2 regions of the Sebaldella termitidis ATCC 33386 genome follow, and region 1 is predicted to be linked to the other one. Evidence: riboswitches for the same ligand, from Rfam matches in the RefSeq annotation. Region 1 holds a riboswitch; the other holds the start of a gene.
The links. Region 1 has a riboswitch for fluoride ahead of STERM_RS15770 (cation:proton antiporter). Riboswitches for the same ligand answer to the same signal wherever they lie in the genome.

Region 1 (5,520 bases):
GAAATATATGAAAAAGGAATTTATGATTTATGTATGGATATAAAGGAAAACTACGGCAATATAGAATCATTTATTTCTGAAAACGGAATGGGAGTAGCAGATGAAGAGAGATTTCTCGGAGAAAACGGACAGATTATTGATGAATACAGAATAAATTATATAAAAGACCATCTGGCATATCTGTATAAAGCAGTAAATGAAGGATGCAATATAAAGGGATACCACCTGTGGACATTTATAGACTGCTGGTCATGGATAAATGCATATAAAAACAGATACGGGCTCGTTTCGCTGGATCTTGCTACACAAAAAAGAACAATAAAAAAGAGCGGGGAATTTTTTAAAAAGATGACGGAAGAAAACGGCTTTCTATATGATACTGATAAGTTAGTATAATAAAAATTCGGAGGGAAAATATGAAAAAAGATAAAAAAAGAATATCTGATTATTTCGGAATGGTAGCTGTAAAACTGGGCGGACAGATTCACCTGAGATCTCTCAGGGACGGCTTTGCATCTATTATGCCTTTTATGATTCTGGCAGGGTTTGTAATATTTATTAATTATGTTATTTTAGAACCGTCAGGATTTATGGGGAAAATAATAGATCCAAAAATTCTTACAAGGCTTCAGGAAATAGGAAGCTCGGTTTCAAACGGAACACTCGGCATAATAACAGTCATTGTTACTGCGTCTGTTTCATATCATCTAAGCCAGAACAGAAATTTTGATAATGTACTTGCATCAGTATTAGTAAGCTTGTCTACACTTTTTGTCGTAACTCCTTTTATGAGTACGTTTAAACCTGAAGGGCTGAATGAAAGCTTTGTTGTAAATGGTGTTATTCCTGTGAATTATACAAATGCTACTGGTATGTTCGTAGGAATTATAGTCGGTCTTTTTGCTACTGATATATTTATAAAGCTTTCGGCAAATAAAAAGCTTCAGATAAATATAGCGGGAGATATTCCGCCGGCAGTAATCAAATCATTTAATGTACTGATCCCTATTATGATAAATGTAATTATCTTTGCAATAATATCGTTTTTATTGAATCTTCTGTTTAAATTAGATTTTAATCAGCTGATTTCCATGCTTATAACAAAGCCTCTAAGCCATGTGACAACAAGTCTTTTCGGATTTTTATTTTTAATGTGTCTGGGAAATCTGTTTTTTGGATTCGGGATTCATCAGGCTGTTATATCCAATCCTCTGCTGGATCCGTTTCTGCTCCAGAATATGCAGGAAAATATGCTGGCATATGCGAATCATCAGCCCATACCTCATATAATTACTTCCGCATTTAAAGATGTTTTTGGTATAACAGGAGGTTCGGGCAATACAATAGCTCTTCTTATAGCGATTTTTATTTTTGGAAGAAGAAAAGATTATAAAGATGTTGCTAAAATGTCATTTATGCCAGGTTTATTCAATATAAACGAACCGGTGATTTTTGGACTGCCTATAGTTTTTAATCCGTTCCTTATTGTTCCGTTTGTAATAGCACCGGTATTTTCTCTGCTTACTGCTTATTTTGCCACTTCAGTGGGACTTATAAATCATGTAGTGGTACAGATTCCATGGACAACGCCTCCGGTTATTTCAGCGTTTCTTGCTACAGGAGGAGACTGGCGTGCAGCGGTGCTGCAGTTAGTGATTATTATAATTACTATATTTATATATCTTCCTTTCCTGAAAATGGACGAACGCATGTCAAAAATCAATAAGGATGATATTTCCTGAAGCAAAAGAGTAAAATTTTAAAATAAAAAGAGAATCTAAGCAATAAATCTGGTTTTTTCGGTGCCGGTCTGTATACTTTGTTTTTTAACAGGGAAACAGACCGGTTTTTATATGTATCATATTTGCTGTCATTGGACAAAATATGGTTTTATGTTGTATAATAAGTAAAAGTTTAAACGGATAAAACAGTATTTTGCAGAATATTATACAAAATATTTAATAAATTAAAGAGAGGAAAAGCGGATATGAAAAAAATATATTTTTTATTTGTATTTTTACTGTTTGTATCATGCGGCAGAAAAACAGGGACAGAAATGGTAGGAGATACAGCGGAGTTTATTGCGTATATTCCCGGGACAAGGCTTATCGCAGCTGGGGAGAGTCTGAATCCTGATTATATTTTTGAGGTAGGTTTAGATCAGAAAATATATCTTTTGGAAAATAAAAGCAATACTGTAATTGATAATCCGGAAGAAAAATACAGGGAAATTTTGACAGAAATAAGAGAAGAGCTTGCGGCAAACAGGAAAATAACAAGATGTAAAAAAGAAAAAAGTATGTGGATAGGTGAAATGGGACTGAGACTTACTGTAGAAGGAGCTATCAGCGGAAATAAAGGGCAGATACTTGCGTGTTATCATAAAGGAAATAAGACTCTCATAAATCCGAATTATCAGGTGAGAACAGACCTTCCTCTTGTGGAAGTGAGAATCGGGGAAAAGTATTATGAAATAGCTTCTTATACAGCTGTTCTCAGCTATAATAACAGAACTTTACAATAATTTATCTCTGAAAAAATATACGGTTATAGCGGAATATTTTCGGTATATCGTATTATTTCTTATTTTTCCAGGTTATTTATTACAAAGAAACCAGCTGAAACGGAGTAGTGATAAAATTGAAAAAGAAAGTGATGAATAAGAAAAAGACTAAACTGACAATATATATAGTACTCAGAGTAATTGTGGTGGCAACAATGATAAGGGAGATATTTCTACAGGACTGGCACAGTGTATTTATGTGTATACTGACTTTGATACTTTTTTTAATACCGAGTATAATAAAAAAAAGGCTGATGGTTCAGTTTCCTACATTATTGGAGAGTATAGTGGTATTGTTTATATTTTCGGCAGAGATACTCGGAGAGATACATAATTTTTACGGATTATTTCCGTACTGGGATACCATGCTTCACACTATAAACGGTTTTCTCTGTGCTGCAATAGGATTTTCACTTATAGATATTCTAAACAGGAGTGAAGAATTTTATATAAAAATGTCACCGATTTTTGTGGCTCTTGTAGCATTTTGTTTTTCTATGACAATTGGCGTGCTCTGGGAATTTTTTGAATTCTCGGCAGACCGGTATCTTAAAACTGATATGCAGAAAGACCGTATAGTACAGGTGATTTCCACTGTTGAGCTGGAGCCCGAAGGAAAGAATATACCTGTAGTAATCAGAAATATTAAATATACAGAGATATATTCGGGCAATGATGAAAATAACCTGACAAAAACAGTAATAAAAGGCGGATATCTGGATATAGGCATTATTGATACAATGAAAGATCTTATAGTAAATTTTATAGGGGCTGTTGTTTTTTCCATATTCGGGCTTCTTTATATAAAGAATCGTGATAAATATAAATTTGCAGCAAAGTTCATACCGATAATGTATAAGGAAAAGACATAGCTTCAAAATTTATTTGTATTTTAAATTCGGATATGATATATTAGAACAGTAAACTTAAGGAGATGAAGCTCTCCGCGGTGTATGCCGGAACCACATGTTTTTCATGTTAATAGCTTCTGCAGCGTTTTTTTGTTGTGGAAGCTATTTTTTATTTTTCTACGGGAGGCGGATAATACTATGGCACTTAGTATGGCATTTATAGTTTTGGCAGGATTACTGCTGAATTACATATTTACAAAATTAAAATTACCGGGTTTTTTGGGAATGATTATTCTCGGGGCAGCAGCAGGACCTTACGGCTTTAATATTCTTGATAAAAATCTTATTGAAATATCTGGAGAACTGCGAACAATTGCACTAATAATAATTTTATTAAGAGCAGGTCTTGGCATTAACAGAAATGAACTGAAAAAGGTCGGTCCGCTTGCAGTGAAATTCTCCTGTATTCCCGGACTTATAGAAGGATTTACCATTGCATTCTTATCAATGAAGCTGCTGGGATTTTCATTTGTGGAAGGCGGGATGCTGGGATTTATAATTGCTGCTGTATCACCGGCAGTAGTAGTGCCTTTTATGATATTTCTTTCAGAAAAAGGAATAGGAATGAAAAAAGGAATTTCTACGATTATACTGGCAGGAGCCTCAGCAGATGATGTTTTTGCAATAACATTATTTACTGTATTTCTGGGACTTTATGGAGGAAGCAGTGTAAACCCTGTTTTCCAGCTTTTGGGAATTCCTTTGTCCATAATTCTTGGGATAGCTGTGGGAATAGGTGCGGGACTGATACTGGTAAGAATTTTCAGGAAATTTCATATAAGGGATACTAAAAAAGTACTGATTATATTGTCTATTTCCATTTTTTTAAAGGGTATGGAGAATTTTCTTCATGATAAAGTAGAGATTGCTTCGCTTATTGGAGTAATGACAGTCGGAGTTGTTATATTGGAAAAACTTCCGGAAGCAGCAGAGCGTTTGTCAAAAAAATTCAATAAAATATGGGTTTTTGCCGAACTGCTGCTTTTTGTTCTGGTCGGAGCCCAGGTAAATATACATGTAGCTCTGAATGCCGGACTTACCGGTTTTTTGATAATTCTCGCAGGACTTGCAGGAAGAAGTGCAGGTGTTTATATTTCTACAATTGGAAGTAATCTGAATATAAAAGAAAGATTGTTCTGCATTCTGGCATATATCCCTAAAGCTACTGTACAGGCCGCTGTAGGCGGAATACCGCTTGCAGCGGGAGTGGCTTCCGGGGATCTGATACTTGCTATAGCAGTGCTGGCAATTATTATTACAGCACCTGCAGGAGCATTAGCCATGAGTCTGTCGTATAAAAAGCTTCTGGAGTAGCATAAGTTTCTTACTAAAAAAAACTGCCTTAAAACAAAATAAAGCTTTTGTATTTTAAGGCAGTTTTTATTTTTACAGAACATTTTTATTTAAAAAACATTCCATCTCATAGTCATCCATTATAAAGCCGTTTCCGATATCATTTGCACATTCGTTAAAGACTTCAAATCCCATTTTCTTATAAACAGCAATAGAATTTGCATTATACTTATTAACAGTAAGATGTACACGAAGCGGTTTTTCTGATAAAAAAGGCTCTAAAGCGTATTTAAGAAGCTGTTTGGCAATGCCCTTACCGCGGAATTCCTTTTTTATATAAAATTTACTCAGAAAAACTCCGTCATTTTCCGGGACAATGCAGCAATAACCGGCATACTCGCCGTTATATTCCGCAAAAAAATACAGGTATCCGTTTTCTGACTGTTCTTTTACAGTATTTTCAGACTGAAAATTTCTCAGCATATATTCAATTTGTTCTTTACTAATAATTGAAATATAACATTCATTCCAGATTTCATCAGCAAGTATCTCAATAATTTTATAATGCTCCGTTTTTTCAGCTTTTTTGATTATAATATTCATTTAGTCACCACCATAATAGATTTATTTTTAACGGTAATTTTGTTGCAGCTTCTTAAAAAGCGGTGTAAGTTGTGCGATCCTTACCTAATTTAATATACATGTTATCTAATTTCACTGCAATTTCAGAAGCTAAACTGTTATCATTAACAG
Region 2 (5,520 bases), 1.7 Mb from region 1:
GTAAAATGTGTCATAAAAATAAATGTCGAAACCAACTGCCCTATTCCTGTAGCAATCGCAGCTCCGGAAACACCCATATCAAATACCATGATAAACAAATAGTCAAGTACTATATTGGTTACTGCTCCGATTAAAGTTCCTGTCATCTCACGCTTTGGAGCATCATCGTTCCGGATAAAAATGCTGAGTGCAAGTCCGGGCATATAAATAACTGCAAATAACGCTACCCATTTTATATAATCACGCACATAAGGAAGCAGCATGTCATCTGCCCCCAGAAGTCTGCTGACCTGTGTTGGAAATACCAGTATCAAAACATTAAGGATAACACTGATTCCGACTATCAGAATCATACTCTGCAAAAATATTCTGTTGGCATTTTTTATATCTCCCCTGCCTTTATTAATGGAAAATGCATTGGCACCGCCTATTGCCACAAGCATAGCAAGTGCAATATGAAGCATGATCAGAGGATAGGCAATATTTACAGCAGCAAGAGCATTTTCACCTACTCCCCGTCCCACGAAAATACCGTCGATAATACTATACATCGAAGTTACGACCATGCTGATAATTGCCGGAATAACAAACTTTATAAATTCCTTCGACATACTTCCGTTTTTTATTTTTGTAACAGTCATTATTACTCCTCCTTTATTTTTTTAGCAAATAACAGTTCAAAAATAAAAAGGATAAGCCAATAATCCTTTTCGCAATGAACTGTTCACTGCAAAGAAATATTCGCTTATCCAGCATAATTTAATATACCCTCCGCGTTATAGAAGGACTATACCACAGTATTTTTTCATTGTCAAGTTTTAAACATTCAGGACAGAAAAAGACAGAGCTGTATTCAAAAAAGATTTTATACATCTCTGCCTTGGCATCACATCAGTAATTATTTATCTGTTAAAAACAACGGGCGGTTTTCTCTCAGGCGGCTTTACAGTTCCTTTTATATAACCGCAGCTCAATGGTGCGACCAGCTCATAATTTTCCGGGATTTTGTATTTCTTTTTGAATTCCGGTGTATTAAAGTAATATTCTGCAAAACCTATCCAGCAGGTACCAATCCCTTTGCTGTATGCTGCAAGCATTATATTTCCCGCTGCCAGTGTACAGTCATATATATACCAGTGGGAATCTGTATTTCCATATACTACAATCAGAGTAGATGCATTATTAAAGATACTGTACTTTTCACTTTGAAGCCATGTTTCATATTGTGATAAATAAGGATATTTTTCAAGATTTTCCAAAAGATAGGCTTTTATATTTTTTGATAAATCTTCAATCTCCCGGGCATCCTGAATTACAACAAATCCCCACGGCTGATGATTCGAGCCTGTAGATGCCTTTGTTCCCAATGTCAGAAGCTCCATGACTGTTTCATAAGGAATTTGAGTTTCCTCATATGCTCTGATACTTCGTTTCGAATTAATACATTCTATTGTATCCATATTTCATTACTCTCCTCTCATTATCTATTATTTTCATTATCTATTTTACTCTTTTTTATATTTATTTACAATACTTAGTGTAAAACCGTCATACCCTTTACAATCCACAGTTTGCAGTCCTGCAGGTATTATATCAGGATTATTAACCGGATTTTTCACATACTGTCTCACACCCTGTACCTTAGGATCGGTACTTTGACTGTCGCTTAATTCTTAGCTGCATATAATATTAAAATACAATTATATAATAGCATATATAATCGAAATAATCATCAATAAAATATCCTTCAGCAGCTGATTCATGATCAGCCTGAATCTAATTTTTTTTGTAAATACTATTTGAGTTTTAAATAAATATATGTTATATTAAAAAAGGAGATGAAGCTCTCCGTAGTATAAAAACTAAAACTACAATTATAGATTGTTAATAGCTTCTGCAGTATTCTTTTATTGTGGAAGCTATTTTTTTATATCAGTGCTTCCAAATCGTTACTATTTTCTTAACCGCTGCAGCTGAAATATTTTTAACAAAAGAAATGAGGAATAAAAATGAAAAAAGAACTTGATTTAGTCATATATCTGATAAAATGGTTTACATTCTCTTTAATTATAGGGATACTTTCAGGAAGTGCATCGGCAGTTTTTCTGTTAATGCTTGAATGGGCAACTAAAACCAGAGAATATAATCCTTTTCTAATTTATTTTTTACCGGCCGGAGGCTTTATCGTCAGCTTAATTTATTACTTTTACGGCAAGGAAGTAAGTAAAGGAAATAATTTAATATTAGATGAAATAAACAGCCCCAAAAAAGTAATAAAGCTTCGAATGGCTCCCATGATCTTATTCGGAACTGTTATCACACATCTTTTCGGCGGTTCGGCTGGAAGAGAAGGAAGCGGAATACAAATAGGCTCTTCCATCGCTGACCAGTTAAGCCTTATTTTCAAATTTAACAAATCAGACAGAAGAATAATCCTCATTTCCGGAATGGCGGCAGGATTCGGCTCTGTTTTTGGGACACCCTTGGCAGGGGCGGTATTCGGTCTTGAGGCTGCTGTCTTGGGACGTTTAAAATATGAAGCCCTGATACCTGCTTTTCTCTCGGCAGTAATAGCCGACGTGGTTTCAAAAAACTGGTGGGGCATAGTACACCCGATATATAAAATAAATTTTTTCCCTGAAATAAATATAAAAAATATAATTTTTGCCTGTCTGGCAGGAGTTATTTTCGGCTTAACAGGAAAAATCTTTTCACTCGGGCTGAATTTTATAAAATCCCTTTTTTCAAAATATATAAAATTTTCACCTTACAGTGCAGTTATCGGCGGAATCATTATAGTATTTCTTACAAAATTATTAGGAACCTATGATTATAACGGTCTTGGACTGGAAATAATATCCAAAAGCTTCACCAGCCAGATATTTGCTGAAGTTTTCATTTTCAAAATACTATTTACGCTTATAACTCTGGGATCCGGTTATAAAGGCGGGGAGGTAACCTGCTTATTCTTCATAGGCTCTGCATTAGGCAATACACTGTCGCGGATAATAAGACTTCCTATGGATTTGATGGCAGGAATGGGACTGGTTTCTGTTTTTTCAGCTGCTGCAAATACTCCTCTTGCGTGTATTGTAATGGCGATGGAGCTGTTTGGCGATAAAATAGGAATTTATGCAGCAGTATCATGTGTTGTCGCATACTTATTTTCAGGACATACAGGTATATATGATTCGCAGAAAGTAGGCTGGTATAAGCACTTTAAGCTGGTAAGCGACAGAGGAAAAAAACTGGAGGATTTATAAAACATATAAATATTTATTGACATCCAAAGAGTTATGAGGTTATATTTTATAAAAGAAAGCAGGAAACATTAAAAATAAAATTATAAAGGAGGAGTCATATTGTTAAAAAGAGACGGGGTATTTTATCATATTCACTGCAAGGAAGGTGATGTAGGACGTTATGTGCTGCTGCCGGGAGATCCGTTCCGTACTGATAAAATCGCCGAATATCTTGATAATCCGGTACTTATAGCTCATAATCGCGAGCATAAGACATGGACAGGATTTTTGAACGGAGAAAAAGTATCAGTAACTTCTACCGGTATGGGGTGTCCCTCTGCAGCAATTGCCCTTGAGGAACTAATAGCATGCGGAGCAGATACTTTTATCAGAGTAGGAACTTCGGGACGGGTTTCTGAAAAATCACAGAATCCGGACTTAACAGGAGTTATTATTACAGCAGCAGTGCGTGATGAAGGAACTACACGCCAGTATATACCAATAGAATATCCTGCAGTAGCAGACCGTCATATAGTAGGGGCACTTGCAGATGCGGCTAAAAAGCTTAACCTTAATTTTGACGAAGGGATTACACACAGTAAAGATTCTTTCTACAGTCAGGTTTTTACAGATACTGTCCCTTCGAAAAATCGTATTCATGACAGAATCGAAGCCTGGAAAGCCGGTAACGTAATGTGCTCCGAAATGGAGTCAGCAGCACTGTTTGTTATTTCATCTATACGAAATGTAAGAGCCGGCGGCATTATGGCTTTTTCCGATATTGAAGATCAGGCATCCGCTGTAGATAAAGCTATACGTACTGCATGCGAAGGAATTAAATTATTAATTGAGAGGGATAAGTCATAATTTTAGTAGTTTCTTTCATTTTTTAAGCTTATCTCTGTAGAAAGATTATTCATTCTAAAAAATATTTTTCTAAAGATTAAGAATCTTAGTATGATATAGAAAATATAAAAAAAGCCTTCTATGATATTGCTGTTTTATCACAGAAGGCTTTTCTTATTTACAGTATTTTTGCCTTTATTTTTACTGCAGATCCTTATTTATTTTCATCAATTCCTTATAGACAGTATTTTTCCTATGACCGCCAAAAACTTTCATATCATCGGAAAATTTCAGCTGCTTAAACTTTTTTATCGTATTTTCTCTTTCCTTTTCATTACCTGTGGGATGTTTTGCACTGCCTACGAGTTCAGACATTATGGTATCCCCGCCAAACAGTACATTTTCCTCTTCAAAGTAAAATATACTCGAGCCGCAGGTATGCCCCGGCGTATGTATAATTTCAAATGTATATCCTCCGATTGTATATGTACCTTCTGTAAAAGTCAGAGGCTTTGTGTCCAGCATCAGGGAAAATCCGTTTATATCCGAACAGTTTAGTACAGGATCACGCAGAAAATTATAATCCAGTTCATGTATATATATTTTAGCGTTTGGATTAGCTGCGGCAGCCTCATCTAAGGAATATATATTATCCCAATGTCCGTGTGTAATTAATATTGCATCCAGCCCGCCGATTGACTCCGCATACCTTGAAAGCTCCTCTGAATAATGTCCCGGATCAATAAGAATATTGCCTTTTTCAGAACTTAGAACGTGAACTGTACTGGAAAATCTTCCTTTATTCTGAAAGCTTCGTACTTCGCCCTGTATTGATGCTTTCCCCGAAAGTAAGGTTACTTCTCCAGACATTTTATCATTGCCCTGTATCACAGTTTCATTTGAAGAATATGAAATAAAGTTTTTCCCTTCTTCAATTTTGCCGCATGCAACTGTAACCAGCAATATCATTACGCCCGCTGTCTTGATTTTCATTCTTCCCACTTTTTTTCTTTTTTATAGGGAAAATAAATATTTTCTATAAGCACAGAGTATGGATAAGGAGTTTTCCCCTGTTCCGTTATCTTTTCTTCCATATAATCCCGTAAACGCCATACAGCAGTGGGATCTGATATCGATTTGATATTCAGTATATTTTCCAGCTGATTCGGATCCAGACCTAAATCAGACTGAATATCTTCCGGTGTTAATCCTGAAATTTTATAATTTTCATGTAATTCTATACTGGTTTGTTTTTTTTGTTCGATATTTAAACTCATAAGCTAAACCTCCAATTTATATATTTTTTTAACTGCCCGGCTTATTTTATGTATTCATCAATTATTTTTATGATGTTTATATTTGTTCTCTTTTTTATTTAAGCAAGGAAGTATGAATAAACTCATACCTCCAAAACTAAAATCTTTTATTCTGT

Region 2: it holds a riboswitch for fluoride, as region 1 does, so the genes downstream of both, STERM_RS02675 (voltage-gated chloride channel family protein) here and STERM_RS15770 (cation:proton antiporter) in region 1, are expected to answer to the same signal.

Annotation. Positions count from the first base shown of each region.
Region 1 is NC_013517.1:3,348,364-3,353,883, reverse strand. Features, by position in the region: gene STERM_RS15790 (glycoside hydrolase family 1 protein) at 1-396, shown strand, start outside; gene STERM_RS15785 (PTS sugar transporter subunit IIC) at 417-1,742, shown strand; gene STERM_RS15780 (hypothetical protein) at 1,988-2,524, shown strand; gene STERM_RS15775 (DUF2238 domain-containing protein) at 2,656-3,435, shown strand; fluoride riboswitch at 3,485-3,561, shown strand; gene STERM_RS15770 (cation:proton antiporter) at 3,613-4,788, shown strand; gene STERM_RS15765 (GNAT family N-acetyltransferase) at 4,861-5,370, opposite strand; gene STERM_RS15760 (hypothetical protein) at 5,423-5,520, opposite strand, start outside.
Region 2 is NC_013517.1:590,709-596,228, reverse strand. Features, by position in the region: gene STERM_RS02685 (MATE family efflux transporter) at 1-641, opposite strand, end outside; gene STERM_RS02680 (nitroreductase family protein) at 903-1,460, opposite strand; fluoride riboswitch at 1,826-1,904, shown strand; gene STERM_RS02675 (voltage-gated chloride channel family protein) at 2,010-3,263, shown strand; gene STERM_RS02670 (nucleoside phosphorylase) at 3,363-4,109, shown strand; gene STERM_RS02665 (MBL fold metallo-hydrolase) at 4,290-5,081, opposite strand; gene STERM_RS02660 (DUF2316 family protein) at 5,078-5,365, opposite strand.